Regions from separate parts of the Streptomyces sp. NBC_01707 genome, predicted to be linked through region 3. Evidence: riboswitches for the same ligand, from Rfam matches in the RefSeq annotation. Region 3 holds a riboswitch; each other region holds the start of a gene.
The links. A riboswitch is a leader RNA that binds a small molecule or an ion and turns the genes downstream of it on or off. The one in region 3 is predicted to bind cobalamin.

Region 1 (7,278 bases), 5.1 Mb from region 3:
ATCGAAGAGCGCAGCCACCGCGACCTCGTCGGCGACGTCCGCCCGGTGGGCGATCGCCTCGCCACCTGCGGCGGCAATCGCCGCGACGGCGACCTCGGCCTCGGTCCGGTTGCCCGCGTAGTTGATGACGACGGCGAATCCGTCGGCAGCCAGGCGCTCGGCGCTCTCCCGGCCGATTCCCCTGGATCCTCCGGTGACGACCGCGACCCGGCGTGCAGTGGTGGTGGTCTGCTCAGTCAAGGCGTTGCTCCCGCTTCGAAGGGTGCGGTGGTGTCCGCTTCCCGATGGAAAGAACGCTAACACCAATCGAGTAGCGTCGCTACCCTCTCTTCGTAGCAACGTTACGTACATCGCTACCTACTCCTCGGTCGGTCAAAATTCCGATGCGTCGAGGCTTGCCGCCGTGATATTCCGGCGAGTCATGGGACCTCTTGTGACAACGCGACTCGTGCTCCACCCACTCACCCCCGCCGAGGCGGAGTACGTAGTGGAAGGCCGTCCCGGGCCGGACGCCCTCTGGGCACCCGACTATCCCAACGACGGCGACCGGGCGGGCGCGCGGCACTTCCTGGAGCACTGCGCGGATACCGGCGATCCCCGGCCGTTCGGAGCGTACGAGATCCGCCTCCGCGAAGACGGGCACGCCATCGGCGGAGTCGGTTTCCATGGAGTCCCGGACGACCGGGGGCAGGTCACGATCGGCTACGGCCTGATACCGGCGATGCGCGGCAAGGGGTACGCCTCGGAGGCTCTGCGCGCGCTGCTGGAGTTCGCCCGTGCCTCGGGTGTCGCGTCGGTCAAGGGCGACGCCGACCTCGACAACGCCGCGTCCCAGCACGTCATGGCAGCAGCCGGCATGCGCCTCGTCGGGGAGGACGACCTGCTGAGGCACTACCGGATCGACTGGCCGGCCGGATCGGCGGCCGAACGCGGGGGCGGAGCGAGTGCGACGGACGAAGCCGCCGGGTCCTCATCTTCTCCCCAGGTCTCCGCTCCACGTCCGTCGTGACGCCCGACACCCGGGCGGTCGGACCCCTACCACGACCGACCCCGCCAGGCGGCTCCTGGCGGGGTCGGTCGTAGTGGCGTTCTCGGCCGGTCAGCCGGCGGCGGTGGCCGTGCGGGATGCCGTGCCGCCCCCTGTCGGGACCGGCTCCGGTCCCGACACCAGCAGCCGTTCGGTCAGATAGCCGAAGAACAGACCGAAAGTGGTCCAGAGCGTGGCCTGAACGGCGAGGGTGGCGAGGCGGAACTCCCACAGCAGGCCGGCCGGGAAGTCCTTTCCGACCTCGTTGAACGAGGGCAGGAAGGCGTACGCGAGCCCGATGACGAGGACGTAGCCGGCGGATGCGGCGATCGACGCGTTCCAGTTGCCCAGGCGTGGAGCCAGCCGCTTGCCGAGGATGACGGCCGCAACGGCGAGCAGCACACTGAGAGCGACCATGAGGAAGAACATGGCGGTGCGTTGGCCGATCGTGTCGGGGTTGCCGACGGCCGGCGGGTTGGCCGGGTACTTGAGGAACGGCACGACATACACGGTCAGCAGGGCGCCGAACGCGATCAGTGCGGCCGTGGCCCGCGGGCCGAACCTGCCGATGCGGCCGAGGGCGTAGCAGAAGACGAGCGCGGCGATACCGCCGACGGCCACGCCGAAGACGAGGACACCGGTGGCGAGGCCGGCCGTGGACTGCATGGCACGGCTGACGAGTTCCTCGCCGCCGCCGTGGTCGTGGCTGTGCGCCTCTTCGAGAGCGATCGCCGCGTCGACCCGCGACTCTCCGAGGAAGTAGGCGACGGCAAGTGCGAGCGCACCCGCGACGAGGCCGGCCAGCATGCCGCGGACCAGCAGGGCTCTGACGGATATGGAGTTCATGAGGGGTTCCCCTGGCTTGCGCGGTATGTCAGTGGCAGGGGAAACCGAGCAGGTGGCGACCGTCGTGGACCCACTCGTGGACACCCTCGCCGGAGATGACCGCGGTGGCGCCCTGCTCGGCGCCGACGAAGTACAGCAGGACGAGCATGAGAATGCCGAAGAAGACCGCCCACGGGGCAATCGCCTTCAGCGAGATGGGGGTGATGGCGGGTGATGCGACGGCGGCGGGGGCAGCAGTCTGTGCCATGGCAGAACCTCCTGGGGGAACACGCGTCCCGATCGTGGTGCCTGAGACGACGGTGCCGGGTCTGACTTCCCGTACGGATACGGGTTCACAGTGGCGCGACCGTGCCGGATTCTCACCGGACTTCCATCACACCGTCGTCATGTTCGTCGCGACCATACCGCCTGGGTGCACCCCGCCGCCATGGCACCATCTGCCCACCCCACGGCCCTGGATGCCATGGTGTGCTTACCGAAGGGGCCACAGTTCAGGGAGTTGACGCGGGTGTTCACGGTACGGGTGATGTTGATCTCACCGGCGCTCAACGCGGCGCTGCGCGAGGCCCGCTTCGACGGCGACGCCCCGCTCGACGCGTCCGGCGTCCGGCGGGCGCGTGCGGCCGCGGCCGCGGTGCCTGCCGCTGACCGCCGGGTGCACGGTTCGGACGAGCGGTGCACCGGGACCGCCAAGGCGTTGGGGCTGCGGTCCGAGCCCGAACCCGCCCTTCGCGGCTGGGACTTGGGACGCTGGCGCGGACAACGGCTGGCGCAGGTGAGCCAGGACGAGCCGGAGGCGGTGTCGGCCTGGCTGTCCGACCCTTCGGCTGCCCCGCACGACGGTGAGTCGTTGCTCGATCTGCATGCGCGGGTGGGCGGTTGGCTGGATTCGCTGCACGGGGAGGGCGCCGAGGACGGCGGCGTGCTCGCCGTGGTCGAACCCGCGGCTGTGCGGGCCGCGATCGTGCATGCGCTGGGTCTTCCGCCGCAGGCGTTCTGGCGGTTGGACGTCGCTCCGCTGACGCTGACCGAGCTCAGCGGTCGGTCCGGGCGCTGGAACCTGCGTTGCGGGCGGTCCCTGAGCATCGGAACCGACGAGCCCACCACGGCGCACGGACGGTAACCCGGGGAGCCGTATCCGTGATGGATCGCGGAATCATGAACGCCCCCTCGACCATGGGTCACGACGGATTCCGGCCTCCCCTGCCCCGACCCGGAGGGCGGCACCCGAGGCCGGACCCGCAACGACTTGCTCCCCTCATCCCCTCCGCACAGCAATGCTGACAAATCGTACGTAAAATGGCCAAGGCGATCGAGCCCACCTCCTCTTCGGAAGGGCGACCGACCATGACCGATCAAACGCAGCTGAGCCGGCCCGAGACCACCCGCCCATCCGGGTCCACGCACGGCGCGGGACCGCAGAGCGAAAACCGCCGGGAAAACCGCCGAACGGAACCCGGGGCACGAGGGCGTACCACGATCGCCGACGGCGTGGTGGCGAAGATCGCCGGGCTGGCGGCCCGGAGCGTCCCCGGAGTCCAGGCCATGGGCGGGGGATTCACCCGCGGTATGGGGACGGTGCGGGAGCGAGTGCCCGGAGCGGGAGGTCGGTCCGTCACCGGCGGCGTCAAGGTCGAGGTCGGTGAGGTCCAGACCGCCGTCGACCTGTCGATCATCGTCGAATACGGCTTCCCGATCGTCGAGCTCGCAAGCGACGTCCGGACCGAAGTGATCGCCGCCATCGAGCGGATGACCGGTCTGGAGGTCGTGGAGGTCAACATCACGGTGACCGACGTGAAGCTGCCCGACGAGGAGGAAGAGGAAGAGCAGGTGCCGGAGAGGCGAGTCGTGTAGTGGCTCGCCGGACCGGGTCGCGCCTGGTCGAAGGGGGGTGACCGTCGGCCGTGTCGTCGGCCTGAAACCTCGGTTGTCTCCCGGGACCGTCGGATGTCCGCCCGGCACCCGGCCACTGAGGCAGCCGCGTATGACGGGGATGTGGCTGACCTCGATCGGAGGACCAGATGTCCACAGGAATCATTGTTGCCATCGTCGTCGTGGTGGTGGTCCTTGTCGCCCTCGCGGTGATGGTCCGGCTCGCCGTTCGGCGGCGTCATCTGCGAGAGCGCTTCGGACCCGAGTACGAGCGCGCTGTCGAATCCGGTGACAGCCGCACGGCGGCCGAGCGTGATCTGCGCGAACGCGAGCAACGGCACGACGACCTCGACCTGAAGCCGCTGCCCACGACTGCCCGTCAGCAGTACGCGCAGGAGTGGAACAGCGTGCAGGAGCACTTCGTGGACCGTCCGCAGGAGGCGGTCGGTGAGGCGGACCAGCTGGTGACCCGGCTGATGAAGGAACGTGGCTACCCGACCCAGGACTATGAGCAGCAGGTGAAAGACCTGTCGGTCGAACACGGGCGCACGCTGGAGCATTACCGCGCCGCCCACGAAGTCAATGCGCGAGCCGGGGGCCGGCAGACGACCACCGAGGAACTGCGGGGAGCGATGGTGCACTACCGCGCACTCTTCGACGACCTGCTCACCGACGGCGACAGGCCGGGGCAGCAACACGCTTGACCCGGCGCCCGCGCAAACCTGCGGGCGACCGAACGAGATCCCGTCGAAACCCATTCGGACGAGGTGAACAAGCATGCAGCGCGAACACATTGGAGCAGGCGAGCACAGCAGCGCGAGCGACGCGGGACTCAGCACCGAGGATCTCGCCCGGCCTCGGGACGACCGGGACGCAGATCGTGGAACACCGCCGGCAGCGGCGGACGCTCCCGCGCCCACTGTGGACGCCGCTGCGGGTTCCCCGTCCACGGAGCAGCCCGTGGCGGGCACACCGCACGCTTCGGCGCCGGATCAGGGCCAGGAGAACGAGCCGCTGCTCGGTCCCGAGGAGGCCGAGGCCTTCAAGTCCAAATGGCAGGCCGTCCAGACAGCCTTCGTCGACGATCCGCAGGACGCCGTCCGTACGGCCGACGCCTTGGTCGCCGAGGTCATGCAGACACTGGCCCGGTCGTTCGCAGCCCGCAAGGAAGGGCTCGAAAGTCAGTGGGGCCGAGGCGAGGAGGTCCTCACCGAGGATCTGCGCATAGCGCTTCAGCGCTACCGCTCGTTCTTCAACCGCCTGCTCAGCGCCTGATCGCGGAGAGGCGATCGGGAGGCGTGATCGGTTGCGGCACGGCGCGAGCCCGCCGCCACTGCATCCGCGCTTCGGGACGCGGGTGCAGCGCGCGGTGCGCGGGGGTGCCGGATCCCGACAGTCCAGCCACCCCGCCCCCTGCGGGGCGTTCGGTCACGTCGGGATCCGTTCCTCCACGCGTCGGCTCACCGTCCGTACTCAGCCGCGGTAGGTCTCCAGCAGGCGCAGCCAGACCTCGCTGATCGTGGGGAAGGCGGGGACCGCGTGCCAGAGCCGGTCGATGGGGACCTCACCCGCGACCGCGACGGTCGCCGAATGCAGCAGCTCGCCGATGCCCGGCCCTACGAAGGTGACGCCGAGCAGGATCTCCCGGTCGAGGTCGACGACCATGCGGGCGCGGCCCCGGTAACCGCTCGCGTAGAGGCCGGCGCCCGAGACCGCCGCGAGGTCGTAGTCGACGGCGCGCACGCGATGGCCGGCCCTCTCCGCCGCGGCGAGGGTGAGACCGACGGACGCGGCCTCCGGGTCGGTGAAGACCACCTGGGGCACCGCCGCGTGGTCGGCGGTCGCGGTGTGGGCACCCCAACGACCGGTCGCCTCCGGGGTGCCCTGGGCGCGGGCGGCGATCGCGGCACCCGCGATACGGGCCTGGTACTTACCCTGATGGGTGAGGAGCGCCCGGTGATTGACGTCGCCGACGGCGTAGAGCCAGTTGCTGCCCTCCACCCTGCAGCTGTCGTCGACCGGGAGCCAGGATCCGGGCTTCAGAGCCACCGTCTCCAGCCCGAGGTCGTCGGTGCGCGGGGCGCGGCCGGTGGCGAAGAGGATCTCGTCGGCCTCGATGCGCTCGCCGTCGTCCAGTTCGACGGTGACGGGACCGTCCGGGGTTGTGCGGTCGACGGAGGTGGCCGAGACGCCGGTGCGGATGTCCGCTCCCGCCTCGGTCAGCGCCTCGGCGACCAGCTCACCGGCGAACGGCTCCATCTTCGGCAGCAGGCCCTTGCCACGGATCAGCATCGTGACCTGGGCGCCGAGCGCCTGATAGACGGTGGCCATCTCCACGCCGACGACCCCACCGCCGACGATCACCAGGCGGCCGGGAACCTCCTTCGCGCTGGTCGCCTCCCGGCTCGTCCATGGGCGGGCGTCGGCGATTCCGGGCAGGTCGGGAACCACGGCACCGCTGCCCGTGCAGACGGCGACGGCGTGCCGCGCGGTGAGCCGGTGTTCGGTGCCGTCGGGGGTGGTGACGGAGACCTGCTTCGTACCGGCCAGACGGCCCTGGCCCCGGTAGAGATCCGCACCGACGCCCTCCAGCCAGGCGACCTGCCCGTCGTCGTGCCAGTCGGAGACATACCAGTCACGGTGGGCGAGGACCGCGGCCGTGTCCAGCGGGCCCTGTACGGCTGCGCCGAGGCCCGGGACCCTGCGCGCGTCGGCACGGGCGACGACCGGTCGCAGCAGGGCCTTGCTGGGAATACAGGCCCAGTACGAGCATTCGCCGCCGACCAGTTCCGACTCGACGACCGCCGTGGTCAGCCCGGCCGCGCGGGTCCGGTCCGCCACGTTCTCCCCCACCGGCCCCGCACCGATCACCACGACGTCGTACACGGCGTTCTTCACAGCATCAGCATCTGTCATGGGGACAGTCTGGTGGTGGGTGTGGGCCTCGGCCACATGGGCAGGCGGAATAGCGCAAAGGAAGCCACCGTTGTCCCGTACAGGTCCCAGCGGGCACAGGAAGAGGTACAGAAGCATGAGCACCGTAGAGCTCACCAAGGAAAACTTCGATCAGGTCGTCAGCGAGAACGAGTTCATCCTGATCGACTTCTGGGCTTCCTGGTGCGGCCCGTGCCGTCAGTTCGCGCCGGTCTACGACGCGGCGTCCGAGCGCCACGACGACCTGGTCTTCGCCAAGGTCGATACGGAAGCGCAGCAGGAGCTGGCGGCTGCCTTCGAGATCCAGTCCATTCCGACGCTGATGATCGTCCGGGACAATGTCGCGGTGTTCGCCCAGCCCGGGGCGCTGCCGGAGGCTGCGCTGGAGGACGTCATCGGACAGGCCCGGAAACTGGACATGGACGAGGTGCGCAAGTCCATCGAGAACCAGCAGAAGGAACAGCAGCAGTAGCCTGCGCGCGCGAACCGCGGGTGGAGGAGGGCCCGGCCGACGGCCGGGCCCTCCTGGCGTTGCGAAGGCGGACAGACCCGAGTGCTAGAAGGGGTGGCCGGCCGGTTCGTGGCGCACGGTCGTCCAG
Region 2 (7,278 bases), 3.0 Mb from region 3:
TCGAAGAAGTTCGTCAGCTCCTGAACACCCTGCAACTCCATGAACGAGAACGGGTTCTCGGAGCCGTAGACCGTCGGGAAGCCGAGCCGGGCGAGCCGCTGGTCGGCCACGCACTGCAGGTACTCGCGCATCGACTCGGTGTTCATGCCCGGCAGGCCGTCGCCGCACAGGTCACGGCCGAACTGCAGCTCCGCGTCGACGGCCTCCTTCAGCATGTCGGTGACCTGCTGCTGGAGTTCGTCGTCGAAGAGGTCGGGCTCCTCCTTGCGGACGGTGTCCACGACCTCGAACGCGAAGTTCATGTGCATCGTCTCGTCGCGGAAGACCCAGTTGGTCCCCGTGGCGAGACCGTGCAGCAGGCCGCGTGAGCGGAACCAGTAGACGTACGCGAACGCGCCGTAGAAGAACAGTCCCTCGATGCACGCCGCGAAGCAGATCAGGTTCAGCAGGAAGCGACGCCGGTCGGCCTTCGTCTCCAGCCGCTCGATCTTCTCGACCGAGTCCATCCACTTGAAGCAGAACTGCGCCTTCTCGCGGATGGACGGGATCTCCTCGACGGCGTCGAACGCCGCCGCGCGGTCGTCCGGGTCGGGCAGATAGGTGTCGAGCAGCGTCAGATAGAACTGGACGTGCACGGCCTCCTCGAAGAGCTGCCGCGACAGATACAGCCGCGCCTCGGGGGAGTTGATGTGCTTGTACAGCGTCAGCACGAGGTTGTTCGACACGATCGAGTCGCCGGTCGCGAAGAACGCGACCAGCCGGCCGATCATGTGCTGCTCGCCGGGGGACAGCTTGGCGAGGTCGGCCACGTCGGAGTGGAGGTCGACCTCCTCGACGGTCCAGGTGTTCTTGATCGCATCGCGGTAGCGCTCGTAGAAGTCCGGGTAGCGCATGGGCCGCAGGGTCAGTTCGAAGCCCGGGTCGAGCAGGTTCTTCTCGGTGTTGCTCATTACTGGCAGGCCTCGCAGGACTCGGGGTTTTCGAGGGAGCAGGCGATCGCGTCCGCGTCGGGAGCCGCCGCCTGCTGTACGGGAATGGGGACGGCGGCCGCGGCCTGGCCGGATGCCGCGCGGGCGATCCGGGTCGCCGGGCGCGAGCGCAGGTAGTACGTCGTCTTCAGCCCCTGCTTCCAGGCGTACGCGTACATCGAGGAGAGCTTGCCGATCGTCGGCGTCTCCAGGAACAGGTTCAGCGACTGGCTCTGGTCGAGGAACGGCGTACGAGCCGCGGCCATGTCGATCAGTCCGCGCTGCGGGATCTCCCATGCCGTGCGGTACAACGCCCGTACGTCCTCCGGGATCCAGGCGAACCCCTGCACCGAGCCGCTCGCCTCGCGCAGTGCCTCACGGGTCCGTGCGTCCCACACGCCGAGCTTCTTCAGCTCGTCCACCAGGTACGCGTTGACCTGGAGGAACTCACCGCTGAGCGTCTCGCGCTTGAAGAGGTTGGAGACCTGCGGCTCGATGCACTCGTACACCCCGGCGATCGAGGCGATCGTGGCGGTCGGCGCGATGGCCAGCAGCAGCGAGTTGCGCATACCGGTCTTCGCGATCCGGGCGCGCAGCGCGTCCCAGCGCTCCGGCCAGGTCAGCTCGGTGGCGTAGTGGTCGGGGTGCAGCACACCGCGGGCGGCGCGGGTCTCGGACCAGGCGGGCAGCGGTCCGGACCGCTCGGCGAGGTCGCAGGACGCCTCGTACGCGGCGAGCATGATCCGCTCGGAGATCTTCGTGGAGAGCGCGCGGGCCTCGGCGGAGTCGAACGGCAGCCGCAGCTGGAAGAAGACGTCCTGGAGCCCCATCGCGCCCAGACCCACCGGGCGCCAGCGGGCATTGGACCGGCCGGCCTGCTCGGTCGGGTAGAAGTTGATGTCGACGACCCGGTCGAGGAACGTCACGGCGGTACGGACGGTGGAGTCCAGCCGCTCCCAGTCGATCTCACCGTCGGCCACGAACGCCCCGAGATTGACCGAACCGAGGTTGCAGACGGCCGTCTCGCCGTCGTCGGTGACTTCGAGGATCTCGGTGCACAGGTTCGACGAGTGGACGACGCGGCCCGGCTCGGCGGTCTGGTTCGCGGTCCGGTTGGAGGCGTCCTTGAAGGTCATCCAGCCCTGACCGGTCTGCGCGAGGGTCCGCATCATCCGGCCGTACAGCTCACGCGCCGGCATCGACTTGCGGGCCAGGCCCTTGGCCTCGGCGGCCCGGTACGCGGCGTCGAACTCGTCGCCCCACAGGTCGACCAGCTCGGGCACGTCGGCGGGCGAGAACAGCGACCAGTCGCTGTCCGAGTCGACCCGGCGCATGAACTCGTCCGGGATCCAGTGCGCCAGGTTGAGGTTGTGCGTACGCCGCTGGTCCTCACCGGTGTTGTCGCGCAGCTCCAGGAACTCCTCGATGTCCGCGTGCCACGTCTCCAGGTAGACGGCCGCGGCGCCCTTGCGACGGCCGCCCTGGTTCACCGCGGCGACCGAGGCGTCGAGTGTCTTCAGGAACGGCACGATGCCGTTGGAGTGCCCGTTGGTGCCGCGGATCAGTGAACCGCGGGCGCGGATCCGGGAGTACGAGAGGCCGATGCCGCCCGCGTGCTTGGAGAGCCGTGCCACCTGGTGGTAGCGGTCGTAGATCGAGTCGAGCTCGTCCAGCGGCGAGTCCAGCAGGTAGCAGGAGGACATCTGGGGGTGCCGGGTGCCGGAGTTGAAGAGCGTGGGCGAGGAAGGAAGGTAGTCGAGGCGGCTCATCAGGCCGTACAGCGAGGCGACCTCGTCCAGCGCGCGCGCCGAGTCGTCCTCGGCGAGACCGGCCGCGACCCGCAGCATGAAGTGCTGGGGCGTCTCGATGACCTGACGGGTGTGCGGGTGGCGCAGCAGATAGCGGCTGTGCAGCGTCCGCAGCCCGAAGTAGCCGAACCGGTCGTCGGCGCCGTCGGCGAGCGACTGCTCGACCAGCGCGTCGAGCTCGGCCGCGTGGAGCGTCACGAACGCGGCCGTGCGGTCCGCGATCAGACCCTCGCGGTGGCCGACGGCGACCGAGGCGGAGAAGGACACCGCGCCCTGACCGGCCGCCTCGTCCGCGATGGTGCGGGTGAGGAGGCGGGCGGCGAGCCGGGAGTACGCGGGGTCCTCGGAGATCAGACCCGCGGCGGCCTCGGTGGCCAGCGAACGCAGCTCTGCTTCGTCCGACCGGGCGTTGCGGCCGCGCAGCGCGGCGGCGGCGACGCGACCGGGGTCGGTGTCGGGCAGATCGACGGTGAGGTCGGTCAGGGTCCGCAGCAGTGCGGTCCCGGGTCCGTCGTTCGTGGTTCCCGTGGACTCGGCGACTGAAGCCGGATCGGCTGGCGCGATGGTCATGTGGTGCTCTCCCTCGCTCGGCTCGGGGCCGGGCGGGGAGCGGGGGCAGCCGGGCAGAGGCGTGCCCGGGAAAGGGGGCAGCACTCCGTGCGGCGTCCACCGGCCCATCCGCGAGGCCCGGACGTCTGGGCGTCCGGTTCGGTCGAGCCGGACGCGCTGTCGGCAGGTCCTCGGACTTACAGGGTGCGCAAAAGTACACCGATCACACCGTTGCGGGACAGTTCCGGATTCCCACCGGATTTCCCTGCGGCGACAGCGAGCACGAGCATACATGTGGGGGCCGCCCGTTGAGGCAGCCCCCACATGTTGTGTCGTTCGGGGTTCACAGGGTGAGACTGTAGGTGAGCAGCTTGAGGCCTGGGATGGGATACCAGTCGCGCTCCGGGGTCCGTACGAAGCCCAGGCGACGGTAGATCCGGTGGGCGGCGAGCATGGTCGACTGCGTCGACAGGACGAGCCGTGCGACGCCGTCGGTACCCCGTGCACGGTCGATACAGGCCCGTACGAGCGCCTCGCCCGCCCCGAGGCCACGCGCCTCCCGCGCGACGGCGAGCATCCGGAATTCGGCCTCGTCGGGGCCGGCGATGTCGGCCCACGGGTTGCCGGGCGGTGCGTATGTCACGCCGCCCAGTACCCGGCCGTCGGCACCGACCGCGACGAGCACGTCGGCCTCGGCGGCGCGGCGCGGCACGTCGCGGAGCTGCTCGGCATACGGGTCCTCGGTACCGAGGTCGAGCAGGCCGTCGTCGAGGTACGCGTATGCGGTGATCTCGCCGAGGAGGCGGTGCTCGGTGGAGTCGACGGCCCTGATCGATATGTCCATGGCGGAAGTGTGCCGTACGGGGACGGGGCCCGGGGGAAGCTGCCCGGGTACGGCCAGGGGTGCCGGTTCTGTACGGAACCGATGTGGCCCGGCCGGCGACGGATTCTTCCTCCGTCGCCGGCCGGGCCACATCTCTCGACTGCCGTGCACGCCCAGGGCTTGCCGTTCGGGTCAGGCTCGCCCGACCCGAACGGAAGACCCTAGTTGGTCGACGGGCTCGTGTCGGGCGACGCGGCCGGCTCAGGCCTGGCCAGCGGGAGTTCGACCTTCACGCCCGGGTCGCCCGCGTCCGCCGTGTAGTCGGCCGGTGACGTCTCGTCGATTCCTGCCGGGGCCTTCACCGCGTTCAGGACGAACGTCAGCACCACCGTCACCACCACGTTCAGCACGAACGCGGTCAGGCCGATGTACCCGATCTCGCCGATCCCCGGGATCTCCTTAGAGGAGCCGCCGAAGTGCGCCTGGGTCGGGCTCGCCACCCCGTAAGCGGCGAGCGTGCCGTAGAGCATGCCGACCGCCCAGCCGGCGAGCAGCGCCCAGCGGTGGAACCACCGGGTGAACAGGCCGCCGACCAGCGCCGGGAACGTCTGCAGGATCCAGATCCCGCCCAGCAGCTGGAAGTTGATCGCGACCGTCTTGTCCATCGTGAGGACGAAGACGAGCGCACCGACCTTCACCAGCAGCGACACCAGCTTGGAGACCTTCGTCTCCTGGGCCGGGGTCGCGTCGGGCTTCAGGAAGTCCTTGTAGATGTTCCGGGTGAAGAGGTTGGCGGCGGCGATCGACATGATCGCGGCGGGCACCAGCGCGCCGATACCGATCGCGGCGAACGCCACACCGGCGAACCAGTCGGGGAACATGTTCTCGAACAGCTGCGGGATCGCCAGCTGCCCGTTCTGCACCTTGACCCCGGCGGCGATCGCCATGAAGCCGAGCAGCGCCAGCAGGCCCAGCATCAGCGAGTACAGCGGCAGGATCGTGGTGTTGCGCCGGATCACGTCACGGCTGCGGCTGGAGAGCGTCGCCGTGATCGAGTGCGGGTACATGAAGAGCGCGAGCGCCGAACCCAGGGCCAGAGTGGCGTAGCCCCATTGGCCCGCCTCGCCCGGTGCGAGAGCTCCGCGCGGGGCGCCGGTCGCCGGGTTCTTCTGCGAGAACGCCTCGCCGGCCTTGGCGAAGACGTCGTCGAAACCGCCCAGCTTGATCGGGATGTAGATGATCGCCACCGCGATGACCAGGTAGATCAGGCCGTCCTTGACGAACGCGATCAGTGCGGGGGCCCGCAGCCCGGAGGAGTACGTGTACGCGGCGAGCACCGCGAACGCGATCAGCAGCGGCAGGTCCTTGACGAACCAGTTGGTGTTCTCACCGCCGCCGACGCCCATCACGTCGAGCACCGCCTGGATACCGACGAGCTGGAGCGCGATGTACGGCATCGTGGCCAGGATGCCCGTGACGGCGACCGCCAGCGAGAGCCCCTTCGACCCGAAGCGGCCGCGGACGAAGTCCGAGGTGGTGACGTACCCGTGCTTGTGCGACACCGACCACAGCCGCGGCAGGAAGGTGAAGATCAGCGGGTACACGAGGATGGTGTACGGGACCGCGAAGAAGCCGGCCGCGCCCGCCGCGTAGATCGCTGCGGGGACGGCGACGAACGTGTACGCGGTGTACAGGTCGCCGCCGAGCAGGAACCAGGTGACCCAGGTGCCGAACGAGCGTCCGCCCAGCCCCCATTCGTCGAGGCTGGCCTCGTTCTCGGCCTTGCGCCAGCGCGCGGCCATGAATCCGATGACCGTGACGGCCAGGAAGAAGAAGATGAAGACGCCGAGCGCGACGCCGTTCACGCCGTCCTTCATGCGGAAGCACCCCCCTTGCGGGAGCGCTGGTCACGCTGCCACAGCTTGTACGCGACCATCGTGAGCGCGGTGGAGATCAGCACCCAGAGCATCTGGTACCAGTAGAAGAACGGAATGCCGATGAAGGTCGGGTCCACCTTCGCGTACGAACCCACCCAGAGCATCGCCACGAACGGCGCGACGAGACAGAGGGCGATGACCACCCTCATGGGTGTGACCGTTGGTGGTTTCGTATCTGTTTCTTCTGGCATATGGCGACTCCGTCCCCTCGCTGACCACCTGTTGTAATGCGCAGGAAATCTAGGGGAGAGTCCCGGCCAGCGTCACCCCCTGTCCGCATTTCGGTCCGGCAACGGTGTGCCGGGGTCGGGGGAGGGATGCCGCCAGAGGGGTCCCAATCCTGATTTTCCGTCCGCATAAGGGAAGCTGGACGGTCAGGAGCCGGGCCCCGCCGTCTCAGTCGGTCGGCCGCTTCAGGCGCGCCACGAACTTGTAACGGTCGCCGCGGTACACCGACCGCACCCACTCGACCGGTTCGCCCTGTCCGTCCAGGGAATGACGGGACAGCATCAGCATCGGCAGGCCCACGTCCGTACCGAGCAGTCCGGCCTCGCGCGGGGTGGCGAGTGAGGTCTCGATGGTCTCCTCGGCCTCGGCCAGCCGTACGTCGTACACCTCGGCCAGTGCTGTGTACAGCGAGGTGTACTTCACGAGTGAACGGCGCAGCGCGGGGAAGCGTTTGGCCGACAGGTGGGTGGTCTCGATCGCCATCGGCTCGCCGCTGGCCAGGCGCAGCCGCTCGATCCGCAGCACCCGGCCGCCGGTGGTGATGTCGAGCAGCCCGGCGAGGGTGTCGTCGGCCGTGACGTAGCCGATGTCCAGCAGCTGCGAGGTCGGCTCCAGTCCCTGGGCGCGCATGTCCTCCGTGTACGAGGTCAGTTGCAGGGCCTGCGAGACCTTCGGCTTGGCCACGAACGTGCCCTTGCCCTGGATGCGTTCCAGCCGGCCCTCGACGACCAGCTCCTGGAGCGCCTGGCGCACGGTCGTGCGCGAGGTGTCGAACTCGGCGGCCAGGGTCCGCTCCGGCGGCACGGGGGTGCCGGGCGGCATGGTGTCCGTCATGTCGAGGAGATGGCGCTTGAGGCGGTAGTACTTCGGCACGCGGGCGGTACGCGTGGCCGCACCGGTGCCCGCGCCCGCCTCGTTCTCCGAACTGCCCCCGTCGGAACCCATCGCCCGCCTTCCCGACTGCT
Region 3 (7,278 bases):
GCCGCCGGCGGCCTGCAGCAGGTCACCGGCTTCGGCACGAACCCCGGCAACCTGCAGATGTACGAGTACGCCCCCGCCGATCTGCCCGCGGGCGCGCCTCTGGTGATCGCCCTGCACGGCTGTACGCAGACGGCCAACGACTACTACACCAACTCGGGCTGGCCGAAATACGCCGACCTGTGGAAGTTCGCCGTGGTCTTCCCGCAGACCACGTCCGCCAACAACGCGCTCTCCTGCTTCGGCTGGTTCGATCCGGCCGAGGACACCCGGGGCAAGGGCGAAGCCGCCTCCATCGTGCAGATGGTGGAGCACGCTAAGCAGCAGTACGGCTCCGACGGGCGGCGGGTGTACGTCACCGGACTGTCGGCGGGCGGCGGGATGACCGCAGACCTGCTGGCCGCGTACCCGGACGTGTTCGCGGGCGGTTCCGTGGCGTCCGGCCTGCCCGCGCAGTGCGCCACCAGCCAGGCCGCCGCCTCCGGCTGTCAGACGGGCCCGCAGAAGCTGACCCCCGCCCAGTGGGGCGCCAAGGTCCGCGCCGGTTACCCCGGCTACACCGGCCCATGGCCGCGGGTCGCCATCTGGCAGGGCACGTCCGACTACACGGTGTACCCGGCCAACGCCACCGCGCTGCGGGACCAGTGGACCGATGTGTGGGGCATCGGCCAGACCCCGTCGAGCACCGACACCCTTCCCGGCAACACCACCCGCAGCGTCTACAACGACGCCTCCGGGAACCCCGCGGTGGAGACGTACTCCATCTCCGGCATGGGCCACGGCCTGGCCGTCTCCCCCGGCTCGGGGACCGATCGGTGCGGGTCCACGGCCGCGTACTTCCTGAACTCGATCTGCTCGTCGTACTACACCGGCGTCTTCTGGGGGCTGGACCAGGGCGCACCCGGCGGCGGCGAGAACCCGCTCCCGGCCCCCTCCGGTCTGACGGTCACCGGTGTCACGGGCACCGGTGCCTCGCTGTCCTGGAGCGCGGTGACGGGAGCCTCCTCGTACGCCGTCTACCGCAACGGCACCGAGGTCGGCCGGCCCACGTCGACGGCGTTCACCGACACGGGGCTGTCCGCCGGGACCGCGTACCGCTACACCGTGGCGGCCGTCGACGGATCGGGGGCGGTCGGTACCGTCTCGGCCGCGGTGACGGCGACCACGACCGGCGGGACGGGCGGCGGCGCCTGCTACACGGCGACCAACTACGCCCAGGTGGCGGCGGGCAGGGCGCACACCACGGGCGGCTATGTGTACGCGAACGGGTCCGAGCAGAACATGGGCCTGTACAACGTGTTCGTCACGCACACCCTGCGGGAGTCACCGGCGGGCTACTTCGTGATCGCCGACACCGGCTGCACCGCGTAGTACCCGTCCGTCGACGGTGCGGCCCGACGGTCCCGCGTCGGGCCGCACCTCGCGCTCACGCTCCCGCCAGGGGGCGGAGGCTTAAGGGCTGTCCCGCAATCCCCGGCGGGCCCACGACGACAGCCACGGCGCCTCGCCGCGTCGTCGGAACGCCCGAATACGACCGGCACGAAGACGCCCCTCCGCCTCGCGATGCACCGCGTCCGACGCCGCGCGCCGATCCACCAGGGATTACGGGACAGCCCTCAGTCCTCCGGCGGGAACACCACCTCGCCGGAGTCGAGCAGCGTCAGCGTGATCGCCTCGACGGGACACCCCTCCGCGGCCGCGAGCACCTGCTCGTTGGCGTCCGTCTCCGGGACGTCCGGGTGCGACTGCCGGGCGGAGTCCAGCCGGAAGCCGTCCGGGGCGTGGTTCACGCACATCCCGGAGCCGATGCAGACGCTCCGGTCGACCTCCACGTGCCAGCGGTCCCCCATCACGCCTCCTGCGGTCCGGGCTGCGCCGGCTGGTACCCGGCGGGCAGATGGATCATCTTGTGCTCGAAGTACTCGCCGTACCCCTCGGGGCCGAACTCCCGTCCCAGACCGGAGTTCTTGTAGCCGCCGAACGGACCGAGCATGTCGAGACTGAACGTGTTGACGCTGTACGTGCCGGTTCTGACCCGGCGGGCGATGTCGATGCCGCGCTCGGTGTCGGCGGTCCAGACGCTGCCGCTGAGCCCGTACTCCGAGTCGTTGGCGATCTTCACCGCCTCCGCCTCGTCGCCGTACGGCAGCAGGCAGATGACCGGGCCGAAGATCTCCTCGCGGGCGATGCGCATGGAGTTGTCGACGGATCCGAAGAGGGTCGGCTCGACGTACCAGCCACGCTCCTGGGAGGCCGGACGGCCGCCGCCCGTAAGGATCTTGGCGCCTTCCTCCTGGCCGATCCGGATGTAGTCGAGGGAGCGCTGCTGCTGACGCCGCGCGACCAGCGGGCCGAGCTCGGTGGCGGGGTCGAGCGGGTCGCCGACCTTCAGCGCGCCCGCCGCGGCGGCGAACGCCTCGGCGATCTCGTCGTAGCGGGAGTGCGGGACGAGAATGCGGGTCTGGGCGACGCACGCCTGGCCGTTGATCATCCAGGCGAACGGGACGATGCCCGCGACGGCCGCGCCGAGATCGGCGTCCGGGAGGATGACGGCGGCGGACTTGCCGCCCAGTTCCAGGGTGACCCGGGTGAGGTTGCGCGAAGCGACCTCCATCACCCGGCGGCCGGCCGCGACGGAGCCGGTGAACGACACCTTGTCGACGCCCGGATGCCCGACGAGGTACTCACTGACCTCGCGGTCCGCCGGGAGGATCGACAGCACGCCCTCGGGGAGCCCGGCCTCGGCGGCGATCTCGGCCAGGATGTAGGCGTCAAGGGGCGATTCGGGCGAGACCTTGAGGACGGTCGTGCAGCCGGCCAGCAGCGCGGGCGCCAGTTTGGCGGCGGCGGTGAACTGCGGGACGTTCCACGGCACGACGGCCGCGACGACGCCGACCGGCTCCCGGCGCACCAGCAGCGGCCCGAGGACGCCGTCGCGCCGTTCCTCGTACGGGAAGGTACGGGCGACGGTGATCGCCGCGTCCCACACCATCATCGCGGCGAGTGCCTGCACCATCACACTGGAGCTGTACGGGGTTCCGTTCTCGGAACTGATGACGCGGGCGATCTCCTCGTACCGCACGGCGAACGCGTCCTTGATCCGCGTGATCACCTCGATCCGCTCGTCGAGGGAGGCCCGGGGCCAGGGCCCTTCGTCGAAGGCCCGGCGGGCGGCGTCGACAGCGCGGTCCACGTCCGCCTCACAGGCATGCGGCACCCGGCCGATGACCTGCTCGGTGTGGGGCGATATCACCTCGATGACGTCCTGGCCGAGCGGATCGACCAACTCCCCGCCGATGAACAGTTTTCCGTGTTCGACAAGCTCGGTCATGGCTGCTGCCTCCCGCGACCCGGCACGTACCGACTCCGCACCTGACTCCATACCTGACTCCGCGTCAGAACTGATACCAGTTCCAGTTCCAGGAGTCCACGGATCCGACGGCGATCGACCTCGGGTGAATAGTCGACCAGGGCTACTACTGGAACGAGTTCTCGTTACAGTGGATGCGGCGCAGCACAGCCGCATGCCGGGACGAGAGATGGGGACCTCATGACACAGGTGACCGAGCACGGCGGCGGCGTGTGGTCCATCAAGGTCCCCATCCCGGACAACCCGCTCGGCCACACTCTGGTGCACGTCCTGGACACCGGCCGCGGCCCGGTGCTGATCGACACCGGCTGGGACGACCCGGAGGCCTGGGACACCCTGGTCGCGGGCCTCAGCACCGTCGGAGTCGCCATCACCGACATCCATGGCGTGGTCATCACCCACCACCACCCCGACCACCACGGCCTCTCCGGCCAGGTCCGCGAATCATCCGGGGCGTGGATCGCGATGCACGCCGCGGACACCGCGATCGTGCGCCGCACCCGCGAGTCCGAACCGGGCACCTGGCTCACCTACCTGGCGACGAAACTCACCGCGGTCGGCGCCCCCGAGGAGCACCTCGCCCCACTGCGCGCCGCCCGCGCCACCGGCCGGATGCGCACCCTGCCCGGCCTGCGCGCCGCACTCCCGGACCGCGAGATCGTCCCCGGCGAACTGCTCGACCTGGCGGGCCGCCGGCTCCGGGCGGTCTGGACACCGGGCCACACCCCCGGCCATGTCTGCCTGCATCTGGAGGAGGACCACCCGGCGAACCTGCCCGGTCGCGGCCGGCTCTTCTCCGGCGACCATCTGCTGCCCGGGATCAGCCCGCACATCGGGCTGTACGAGGACCCGGACGATGCGACCGTCACCGACCCGCTGGGCGACTATCTCGACTCGCTGGAGCGCATCGGCCGGCTGGGGGTCGCCGAGGTGCTGCCCGCCCACCAGCACGCGTTCCCGGACGCGGCCAGGCGCGTACAGGAACTCCTCGACCACCACGAGGAGCGGCTGACCGGCCTGCTCGCGCTGCTCGCCACCCCGCTCACGCCGTGGCAGCTGGCGGAGCGGATGGAGTGGAACCGGCCGTGGGAGCAGATCCCGCACGGCTCACGGAACATCGCGGTCTCCGAGGCCGAGGCGCACGTCCGCCGACTGGTGAAGCTGGGGCGCGCGGAGGCGATGACGGGGAGCGACCCGGTGACGTACGTCGCCGTGTGAGGGGTTCGCCGACCGGCGATCCCCTCCGGCACCGGCCTCTCCCACCGCCGCGTCCCGCCCGGCCCCACGGGTGACGTACGTCGCTGTTCCGGGCGGCCCTCCGCCCGGAGGGGCGGGCTACGCACCGGTAGAGTGTCGGAGTCGTCATCATGCCCGTTCAGGGGGAAGCCGGTGCGAATCCGGCACTGACCACGCAACCGTGAGCCGCTGACACAGCGGTGAGTCGGAATGCCCTGTCCGCGGTCGTGACCGGCTCGCGTCACCGGAACCCCGGTGACCGGCACCGTCGAGGCATACGGGGCCGGAGCCTGGTGCCTGAGTGTGCCTGTGCCCGGTTCCCACCGCAGGAGAGGCCCAGCCCACCATGACCGTTCGCCGCACCGCAGCAACGCTCGCCGCCACCGCCACCGTGCTCTGTGCGGCCGCTGCCCCGGCCGCGGTGGCGGCGCCGTCGCCGTCGCCCACCCCGTCCGTCGCACTGCCGTCCGGGCTGTACGGCACCAAGGACCCGACGTACGACGGGGTCTGGAGGCAGTCGCTGGCCTTCATCGCCCAGCGGCTCGAAGGGGTCACCCCCGCGGCCGCGGCCGTCGACTGGCTGGTCGCCCAGCAGTGCGACAGCGGCGCCTACGCCTCGTACCGCGCCGATGCCGGAAAGCCGTGCGACGCGAAGACCATGACGGACACCAACGCCACCGCCGCCGCGGTCCAGGCACTCGCCGAGGTCGGCGGACACGGCGACGCCGCCGACAACGGGGTCGCCTGGCTGAAGTCCGTGCAGAACGAGGACGGCGGCTGGGGTTACAACCCGGGCTCGCCCAGCGACGCCAACTCCACCTCGATCGTGATCGGCGCCCTGGCCAAGCGGGGCGAGCGGCTCGGCGATGTGACGACCAAGGGCGGCAGGACGCCGTACGACGCGCTGCTCGCGCTGGCGATCCCGTGCGGCGGCAAGGACGGCGGCGCGTTCGCGTACCAGCCCGACAAGGCCGGCAAGCTCGTCGCCAACGCGGACGCCACCGCGGCCGGTGTGCTCGGTTCCATGGGCAAGGGGCTGGCCGCCTGGAACAATTCCGCGTCCGAGGACAAGGCGCCCACCTGCCACAAGGGCGCCGTCGTCAAGCCCGAGCAGGCCGCCCAGAACGGTGCCCACTATCTCGCGGGTGCCCTCGCGAAGACCGGCCACCTGAACCAGCCCCCGATGCCGGGCACCACCGACACCACCGAGCAGCCCGACTTCGGCAACACCGCGGACGCGGTCGTCGCCCTGGCCGCCGCAGGCCACCAGGACAAGGCGGCCGACGCGCTCGGCTGGCTGAAGAAGAACGCCGCGCCCTGGGCGGCCGAGAACGGCCCCGCCGCCTACGCCCAGTTGGTCGTGGCCGCCCACACGACCGGTGCCGATGCCCGCGACTTCGGCGGTGTCGACCTCGTCGAGCGGCTGAGCGCGACCGGACCGAAGCCGGCCGCCGTCCACACACCCTCGCCGGCCAGCAGCGACTACGCGGCACAGGACGGCACCAGCGACGACGCCGGGCTCGGCGTGTGGTGGCTCGTCGGTATCGGTCTCGCCGCCGGTGCCGGCGTCGGCTTCCTCATCAGCAGCCGCCGGAAGACCCCGCAGCTGTGAACCGGGCGGGGAATCGATCCGGGTGGCCGGCGACGGGCGCCCTGCTGCTCGTTCTCGGCGCCGTCCTGACCGTGCTCGGCGCCGGCACCGCGCACGCGGCCGGCTACCGCTACTGGTCGTTCTGGGAGGGCAAGGGGACGAACTGGGCGTACGCCACCCAGGGCCCGTCGCTGGTCCGGCCCGACGACGGTGCGGTGCAGGGCTTCCGGTTCTCGGTGAGCGAGGACTCCCAGGACTCGGCGAAGCCGCGCCGCGCCCCCGAATTCGCGACGATCTGTGCGGACACCCCCGCCAAGGACGGCACCAAGCGGATCGCGCTCGTCATCGACCCCGGCACGGCCGCGGACGCACCTGACGGGGAGACGCCACCGGCGCCGCGTACCGCATGCGCGCAGGTCGCCGAGGACGCGAGCGCCGCGGAGGCCCTCGCTTCCGTGGCCAAGCCGCTGCGCTACAGCAGCGAGGCGCTGCTCTGCGCGATCTCCGGCTATCCGGCCTCGGGCTGCGGTGACCAGGTCTCCGGCACTGGGCACGCCGACGGTACGTCGCAGGCGCCCGCGAGCCCGTCCGCCTCGGCCCGCCCGGGGAGCGGCCGCGGCGGTCCGTCCGCCGGGGTGCTCGCCGGTGTCGCCGCCGTCCTTCTGCTCGGCGTCGCCGCGGTCGTGCAGGCCCGCCGCCGCCGAGGATGACCGTCTCCGCCGGCCCGGCCCGGCCGGTCCCTGCCCTGCGCGCCCCCGAGGCGACCCGCAGCAACGCCGTGCCCGCCGGGGCCTGGTGGCTGTGGGCGCTCGGGCTGGCCACCGCCGCCTCCCGGACCAGCAATCCACTGCTGCTCGGGCTGCTCGTGGGGGTGGCCGGCTACGTCGTGGCGGTACGCCGGACCGATGCGCCGTGGGCCCGTTCGTACGGGGCGTTCATCAGGATCGGGCTGTTCGTCGTCGGCGTGCGGCTGCTCTTCTCCGTGTTTCTCGGTTCGCCGATCCCCGGTACGCACCCGGTCCTCACCCTGCCCGAAGTCCCGCTGCCCGACTGGGCGCAGGGCGTGAGGATCGGCGGCCGGGTC
Region 4 (7,278 bases), 590 kb from region 3:
GGTCCTGCGGGCGGTGACGACGACGCCGTGCCAGGCCTGCTCGACGGCGTCCTGTGCGTCATGTGCGGCGTGTGCATCCTGTGTGTCCTGCGCGGCTGTTGCGCGGCTTGCGTCCTCATCCCGATCGCTCATGAGGCAATCCTGTCAGCGGGGCGGGAGCGGCCGCAGACCGACGGGTGACCGACATCTCTTTGTCGGATTTTCCGGCGGATTCACCCTCGGAACCGGCGGTCCACCGGACGGCGTGTGGCGGCGAATTCCGGCCACCGCACGCCCTGCGGTGGCCCCCGGCTGCCGCGCGGCGGACGAAACGATCAACACCACTCCGTTTTGAGTCACCACAGAGCCCCGTCCAGTTCATCTTCCGTTCACCCAGGTTGCCTACGGTCCACGAGCCAATGACGTCGAACGATTGCCTGGGTAAATGGAACACATCACGCTGCTCCTCGCGATTGTGATCGTGACAGCTCTAGTGTTCGATTTCACGAACGGTTTCCATGACACCGCCAACGCGATGGCGACCACCATCTCGACCGGCGCTCTCAAACCCAAGACAGCGGTGGCCATGTCCGCCGCTCTCAACCTGGTCGGCGCGTTCCTGTCGGTCGAGGTCGCCAAAACGATCTCCGGCGGGATCATCAACGAGAACGGGCTGCGGACAGAAGTCATCTTCGCGGCCCTCGTCGGCGCCATTCTGTGGAATCTGCTGACCTGGCTGGTCGGCCTGCCGTCCAGTTCCTCCCACGCCCTCTTCGGCGGTCTCATCGGCGCCGCGGTGATGTCGGCGGGGTGGTCCTCGGTCGACGGCGGCACCGTCGTCACCAAGGTGCTGCTCCCCGCGGTCGCAGCCCCGGTCGTGGCCGGTCTCGCTGCACTACTGGCGACCAGGCTGACGTACCGGATCGGCGGGAAGGTCCGTAACGACGCCCAGGAGAAGGCCACCGCGAAGGGCTACCGCGCCGGCCAGATCGCCTCGGCCGGACTGGTCTCGCTCGCCCACGGCACGAACGACGCGCAGAAGACCATGGGCATCATCACCCTGGCCCTGGTCACCGGCGGCGTTCTCTCCCCCGGCTCCAACCCGCCGGTCTGGGTCATCGTCTCCGCGGGTATGGCCATCGCGCTCGGCACCTACCTCGGCGGCTGGCGCATCATCCGCACCATGGGCAGTGGCCTCACCGAACTCAAGCCGCCGCAGGGCTTCGCCGCCCAGACCAGCGCGGCCACGGTCATCCTGGCCTCCTCGCACCTCGGCTTCTCCCTCTCCACCACCCAGTCCTGCTCCGGGGCCGTGATGGGTGCGGGCCTGGGCCGTCGGGGCGGTGTGGTCCGCTGGTCCACCGCGACCCGGATGTTCGTGGCCTGGGGCCTGACCCTGCCGGCCGCCGGTCTGGTCGGTGCGGGTGCGGAGTTCCTCACCAAGCAGGGCACCTGGGGTGTCGTCGTCGTCGCCATGCTGCTGATCGGCGGGTCCGCCGCCATCTGGCTGCTGTCCCGCCGCAAGCCGGTCGGTCACGGCGATGTCGCTCCCGCCGCCGAGCCGGCTGGTGTCATCACCACCGCCATCGCGGCCGTCACCCCGCCGCCCACCGGGGCCGCGGCTCCGGCCACCACGGCGGACGCGACCGCAGCCACGGACCTCAAGTCCACCATCCCGGCCCCGGCCGGAACCGTCGCCGATCCGGCGCGGCCCGCCACGGTGTAAGGACAGATCACCATGAACATCGACTGGGCAGCTCTCGGCTCCGTCTTCGGCGTCTCACTCGTCGTCACCGTGGCGCTGGTGGGCCTCTTCACCCTGGGCATCGTCGGCCTCTCCAAGCAGCCGGAACCGGCCGCGCAGGGCGGCTCCGGCTCGGGCTCCCTGGTACTCGCCCGCACCGGCGCCTACCTCTGCTTCGGGCTCTGCGCGGCCGCGGTCGCGTACGGGATCTATCTGATCGTCGCCTGAGCGACCGACCGCACTCCGTCATCGGGGTCCCATCGGGCCGGACACACCTCGCGTGTGTCCGGCCCGATGTGCGTCTGCGCACACTGCGCCGCCGCAGGTCAAGGCCAGGTTGACGGACATTCGCGGAGCGTGGTGGACTGCCGGAGCCATTTACGGCGACAGCAGAGGAAGCCGGTGCGAATCCGGCGCGGTCCCGCCACTGTCACCGGGGAGCAGTCCCCCACACCGGAAGTCACGGCTCGCGCAGGCGGGCTGGAAGGCCGGGGGAACTGCGGATCCGGGAGCCAGGAGACTCTCGCCGCCGGTCACGTCGAACCAGGGCGCGGACCCTGAGTGAGGACATATCGCCATGCCCGGCTGCCGTGCGTCGTCGTCCGTTTCTGTGTCGCTCCCACCGGGAGCCGGCTGTACGAAGGTCCTTCGAGGCGCAACGGCCGGCTGAGCGGTGCGAGCCGACCGCATCTTCGCGTACGGCGCCACGGCCGGTCTGATCGGCGATCAGCTCCTCGGTGATCCCCGCCGACGGCATCCGGTCGCCGCGTTCGGACGGGCCGCCGCGGCCGTCGAGCGCCGCCTGTGGCGCGACCACCGCGGGTGGGGCGCACTGCACACCCTGGTCTGCGCCGGGGGCGCCGCGGCCGGAGCCGCGCTGGCCGCCCGTGCCGTGCGCGGTCGTCCCGCCGCATCCGTCGCCCTCACCGCGGCAGCCACCTGGTCGGTCGTCGGCGGCACGTCGCTGGGTCGGGAGGCCCGCGCCATCGGCGGCGCGCTGGCGGCGGGTGACATCGCACTGGCCCGTGAGCGGCTCCCCCATCTGTGCGGCCGCGACCCGCACTCCCTCGACGGGCCGCAGATCGCCCGCGCCGTGGTGGAGTCCGTCGCCGAGAACACCTCCGACGCGGTGGTCGGCGCGCTGGTGTGGGGCGCGCTGGGCGGCGTGCCCGGACTCGTCGCCTTCCGGGCCGTCAACACCCTCGACGCCATGGTCGGGCACAGATCACCCCGCCATCTGCGCTACGGCTGGGCCTCGGCCCGGCTGGACGACGTCGTGGGCTGGCCCGGCGCCCGGCTCACGGCCGCGCTCGCCGTGGCCGCCGGGGGGCATCCGCGTCGGGCGGTACGGGCCTGGCGGGCCGACGCCGGCAAGCACCCGAGCCCCAACGCCGGGCCGGTGGAGGCCTCGTTCGCGGGCGCGCTCGGCGTACGGCTCGGCGGGACCCTCGCGTACGGCGGCCGTGTCGAGCACCGGCCGGTGCTGAACGGCGCGGCCGGCCGTGCGGTGCGGACCGAGGACATCGAGCGCGCGGTGCGGTTGTCGCGCCGGGTGGGGGTGCTGGCCCTCGGCGTGTGCGCGGCGGGCCGGCTGATCGCGGGACGGCGGTCGTCCACGGGGCGGCGCCCCGCCGCGGGACGGAGCGGAGAATGAGCGGCGGACTGCTGGTCGCCGGAACCACGTCGGACGCGGGCAAGAGCGTCGTCACGGCAGGCATCTGCCGCTGGCTGGTGCGCCAGGGGGTGAAGGTCGCGCCGTTCAAGGCGCAGAACATGTCGCTGAACTCGTTCGTCACGCGCGAGGGCGCGGAGATCGGGCGTGCGCAGGCGATGCAGGCCCAGGCGGCCCGGGTGGAGCCGACCGCGCTGATGAACCCGGTGCTGCTCAAGCCCGGCAGCGACCGCTCCAGCCAGGTCGTCCTGATGGGCAGGCCGGTGGGCGAGATGAGCGCACGCGGCTACCACGGGGGGCGGCAGGAGTCGCTGCTCTCCACGGTCGTGGACTGTCTGGAGCAGCTTCGGAGCACGTACGACGCGGTGATCTGCGAGGGCGCGGGCAGCCCGGCCGAGATCAATCTGCGCCGCACCGACATCGTGAACATGGGGATCGCGCGGGCCGCGCGGTTCCCGGTGGTCGTCGTCGGCGACATCGACCGCGGCGGTGTCTTCGCCTCCTTCTTCGGTACGACGGCGCTGCTCAGCGCCGAGGACCAGGCGCTGATCGCTGGCTATCTGGTCAACAAGTTCCGCGGCGACGTCTCGCTGCTGGAGCCGGGGCTCGACATGCTGCACGGCCTGACCGGGCGGCCGACGTACGGGGTGCTGCCGTTCGCCCATGGCCTGGGCATCGACGAGGAGGACGGACTGCGGGTCTCGCTGCGCGGAGCCGTACGCGAGTCGGTCGTCGCGCCGCCGCACGGCGAGGACGTGCTGCGGGTCGCGGTGTGCGCGGTGCCGCTGATGTCGAACTTCACCGATGTGGACGCGCTGGCCGCCGAACCGGGTGTGGTGGTGCGGTTCGTGGACCGGGCGGAGGAGCTGGCCGACGCGGACCTGGTGATCGTGCCCGGCACGCGCGGCACGGTGAAGGCGCTGGCCTGGCTGCGCGAACGGGGGCTGGCCGACGCGCTGCTGCGCCGGGCTGCGCAGGGGCGTCCGGTGCTCGGTATCTGCGGTGGGTTCCAGGTGCTCGGTGAGCGCATCGAGGACGAGGTGGAGTCGCGGGCCGGGCAGGTCGACGGGCTCGGGCTGCTTCCGGTACGGATCCGGTTCGACCGGGAGAAGACCCTGGCCCGGCCGGTCGGTTCGGCGCTCGGGGAGCCGGTGGAGGGGTACGAGATCCATCACGGGGTCGCCGATGTGCGGGGCGGCGAGCCGTTCCTGGACGGGTGCCGGGTAGGTGCGGTGTGGGGGACGCACTGGCACGGCTCGCTGGAGAGCGATGGCTTCCGGCGACGGTTCCTGGTGCAGGTCGCGGAGGCTGCCGGGCGGCGGTTCGTGCCGGCGCCGGACACGAGTTTCGGGGCGCTGCGGGAGGAACAGTTGGACCGGCTGGGGGATCTGATCGAGGAGCATGCGGACACGGGGGCGCTGATGCGGCTGATCGAGGCGGGGGTGCCGGAAGGACTGCCCTTCGTGGGCCCCGGTGCCCCGGAGGTGCCGGCGGCCCGTGGGGTGCGTGGCGCCGGGGTGGCTGGGGGGTCGGCGTGAGAGGGACGCCTGCGGCGGGCTCTTCTCCCGTATCCGCCGCTCCCCGTGACCGGGGCTCCGCCCCCGGGCCTCAGGCGCGGACCGGGCTGAGCAGCCGCCCGGGCACGCGGGACGGTGGGCCCGGACGGGGCGCCGGTTCTTGGATGGATGACGTCGTCGAGGAGGCTTTGTGAGTACCCCGTATCCCTTTACCGCCATCGTCGGGCAGGACGATCTGCGGCTCGGTTTGTTGCTGAACGCCGTATCGCCCGCTGTCGGTGGTGTGCTCGTGCGTGGGGAGAAGGGGACCGCCAAGTCCACCGCCGTGCGGGCGCTCGCCGCGCTCATGCCCGAGGTCGATGTCGTCTCCGGGTGCCGGTTCTCGTGCGACCCCGTGTCGCCCGATCCCGCGTGTCCCGACGGGCCTCACGAGGCCGGCGGCGGCGTGTCGCGGGCGGCCCGGACCGTGGAGCTGCCGGTGGGCGCGTCCGAGGACCGGCTCGTCGGGGCGCTCGACATCGAGCGGGCGCTCGCCGAAGGGGTCAAGGCGTTCGAGCCGGGGCTCCTCGCCGATGCACATCGCGGAATCCTGTACGTCGACGAGGTCAACCTGCTCCACGACCACCTGGTGGACCTGCTGCTGGATGCGGCGGCCATGGGCGCCTCGTACGTGGAGCGCGAAGGCGTCTCCGTACGGCATGCCGCGCGGTTCCTGCTCGTCGGGACGATGAACCCCGAAGAGGGCGAGCTGCGGCCGCAGTTGCTCGACCGGTTCGGACTGACCGTCGAGGTCGCGGCGTCGCGCGAGACCGACCAGCGCGTCGAGGTGGTGCGGCGGCGGCTCGCGTACGACGACGATCCCGCCGGGTTCGCCGCCCGGTGGGCCGATGAGGAAGGTGCGTTGCGGGAGCGGATCGTCGCCGCGCGGGCGCTGCTTCCTCAGGTGGCGCTGGGGGACGGTGCCCTGCGTCAGATCGCCGCCACCTGTGCGGCCTTCGAGGTCGACGGGATGCGCGCCGACATCGTGATGGCCCGTACCGCGACCGCACTGGCCGCGTGGGCGGGGCGTACCGACGTGCTCGCCGAGGACGTCCGGCAGGCAGCGCTCCTCGCGCTCCCGCACCGGCGCCGCCGCAACCCGTTCGACGCGCCCGGTCTCGACGAGGAGAAGCTCGACGACACGCTGGAGCAGAACAGCGGTGAAGGGGACGGCGGCGGGGACGACCCCGATCCGGACGGGCCGGGTGGGGGTGGGCAGCCGCCGCAGGGGGACGGGCCCGACACGCCGCCGCAGCCCGAGGCGGGCGACGGCGACACGCCCGGACTCCCTTCGCAGGGCCGCCCGGCCGGGGGCGGTGAGCAGCAGCCCGTACGGGCTGCCGAGCCGTTCCGGACGAAGATGCTCAGCGTGCCGGGGATCGGCGAAGGTGCGGCGGGGCGGCGGTCCCGGGCGCGTACCGAACACGGTCGCACGACCGGTGCGCGGCGGCCCGAGGGGCTGCTGACCAAGCTGCATCTGACGGCGACCGTGCAGGCCGCCGCCCCGCACCAGCACGCGCGCGGACGCATCGGGCGCGGCCTCGTGGTGCGGCGCGATGATCTGCGGCAGGCCACCAGGGAGGGGCGCGAGGGGAACCTGGTGCTCTTCGTCGTGGACGGATCCGGGTCGATGGCCGCCCGGCAGCGCATGGGCGCCGTGAAGGGCGCGGTGCTGTCGCTGCTGCTGGACGCGTACCAGCGGCGGGACAAGGTCGGTCTGATCACCTTCCGGGGCAAGGGCGCCGAAGTGGCGCTGCCGCCGACGTCGTCCGTGGACACGGCCGCCGCACGCCTGGAGACGCTGCCGACCGGTGGACGTACCCCCCTCGCGGCCGGGCTGCTGAAGGCCCACGACGTGCTGCGGGTGGAGCGGCTGCGCGATCCGTCGCGGCGGCCGCTGCTGGTCGTGGTGACGGACGGGCGGGCGACCGGTGGCCCGGACCCGGTGGCGCTGGCCGCGCGGGCCGCGCGGCTGCACGAGGCCGAGGGCACGGCGTCCGTCGTCGTGGACTGCGAGTCGGGGGTCGTGCGGCTCGGGCTGGCCGGCCGGTTGGCCCGCGATCTCGGCGGCACCGCCGTCACGCTCGACGAGTTGCGGGCCGACTCGATCGCCGGACTCGTCAGGGACGTCCAGGGAACCCAGGGAATCAACGGATCCAACAGGAGGGCAGCTTGATGCCGCAGGGACAGCCGACCACCGTGCCGGACGACGGACTGACGACTCGCCAGCGCCGCAACCGCCCGCTGCTCTTCGTCCACACCGGTATCGGCAAGGGCAAGTCGACGGCCGCGTTCGGACTCGCGCTGCGCGCCTGGAACCAGGGCTG

Region 1: linked by a shared signal. The riboswitch ahead of OG963_RS08230 (CbtB domain-containing protein) and the one ahead of OG963_RS30830 (prenyltransferase/squalene oxidase repeat-containing protein) in region 3 are both predicted to bind cobalamin.
Region 2: linked by a shared signal. The riboswitch ahead of OG963_RS17385 (ribonucleoside-diphosphate reductase subunit alpha) and the one ahead of OG963_RS30830 (prenyltransferase/squalene oxidase repeat-containing protein) in region 3 are both predicted to bind cobalamin.
Region 4: linked by a shared signal. The riboswitch ahead of OG963_RS33460 (cobalamin biosynthesis protein) and the one ahead of OG963_RS30830 (prenyltransferase/squalene oxidase repeat-containing protein) in region 3 are both predicted to bind cobalamin.

The regions. Positions count from the first base shown of each region.
Region 1 is NZ_CP109190.1:1,787,758-1,795,035, forward strand. It holds gene OG963_RS08215 (SDR family oxidoreductase) at 1-240, opposite strand, end outside; gene OG963_RS08220 (GNAT family N-acetyltransferase) at 449-1,009, shown strand; gene OG963_RS08225 (CbtA family protein) at 1,100-1,873, opposite strand; gene OG963_RS08230 (CbtB domain-containing protein) at 1,902-2,120, opposite strand; adenosylcobalamin (AdoCbl) riboswitch at 2,124-2,272, opposite strand; gene OG963_RS08235 (histidine phosphatase family protein) at 2,400-2,996, shown strand; gene OG963_RS08240 (Asp23/Gls24 family envelope stress response protein) at 3,221-3,727, shown strand; gene OG963_RS08245 (hypothetical protein) at 3,895-4,449, shown strand; gene OG963_RS08250 (hypothetical protein) at 4,523-5,020, shown strand; gene OG963_RS08255 (NAD(P)/FAD-dependent oxidoreductase) at 5,219-6,661, opposite strand; gene trxA (thioredoxin) at 6,777-7,151, shown strand; gene OG963_RS08265 (aldehyde dehydrogenase family protein) at 7,236-7,278, opposite strand, start outside.
Region 2 is NZ_CP109190.1:3,880,725-3,888,002, reverse strand. It holds gene OG963_RS17390 (ribonucleotide-diphosphate reductase subunit beta) at 1-950, opposite strand, end outside; gene OG963_RS17385 (ribonucleoside-diphosphate reductase subunit alpha) at 950-3,346, opposite strand; cobalamin riboswitch at 3,490-3,628, opposite strand; gene OG963_RS17380 (N-acetyltransferase) at 3,669-4,169, opposite strand; gene mctP (monocarboxylate uptake permease MctP) at 4,370-6,025, opposite strand; gene OG963_RS17370 (DUF3311 domain-containing protein) at 6,022-6,276, opposite strand; gene OG963_RS17365 (GntR family transcriptional regulator) at 6,482-7,258, opposite strand.
Region 3 is NZ_CP109190.1:6,874,530-6,881,807, reverse strand. It holds gene OG963_RS30850 (PHB depolymerase family esterase) at 1-1,368, shown strand, start outside; gene OG963_RS30845 (ferredoxin) at 1,614-1,847, opposite strand; gene OG963_RS30840 (aldehyde dehydrogenase) at 1,847-3,328, opposite strand; gene OG963_RS30835 (MBL fold metallo-hydrolase) at 3,548-4,585, shown strand; cobalamin riboswitch at 4,707-4,840, shown strand; gene OG963_RS30830 (prenyltransferase/squalene oxidase repeat-containing protein) at 4,950-6,215, shown strand; gene OG963_RS30825 (SCO2322 family protein) at 6,257-6,904, shown strand; gene OG963_RS30820 (energy-coupling factor transporter transmembrane component T) at 6,901-7,278, shown strand, end outside.
Region 4 is NZ_CP109190.1:7,459,738-7,467,015, reverse strand. It holds gene OG963_RS33475 (class II aldolase/adducin family protein) at 1-132, opposite strand, end outside; gene OG963_RS33470 (inorganic phosphate transporter) at 425-1,705, shown strand; gene OG963_RS33465 (hypothetical protein) at 1,718-1,951, shown strand; cobalamin riboswitch at 2,115-2,246, shown strand; gene OG963_RS33460 (cobalamin biosynthesis protein) at 2,397-3,377, shown strand; gene OG963_RS33455 (cobyric acid synthase) at 3,374-4,933, shown strand; gene OG963_RS33450 (putative cobaltochelatase) at 5,103-7,127, shown strand; gene cobO (cob(I)yrinic acid a,c-diamide adenosyltransferase) at 7,127-7,278, shown strand, end outside.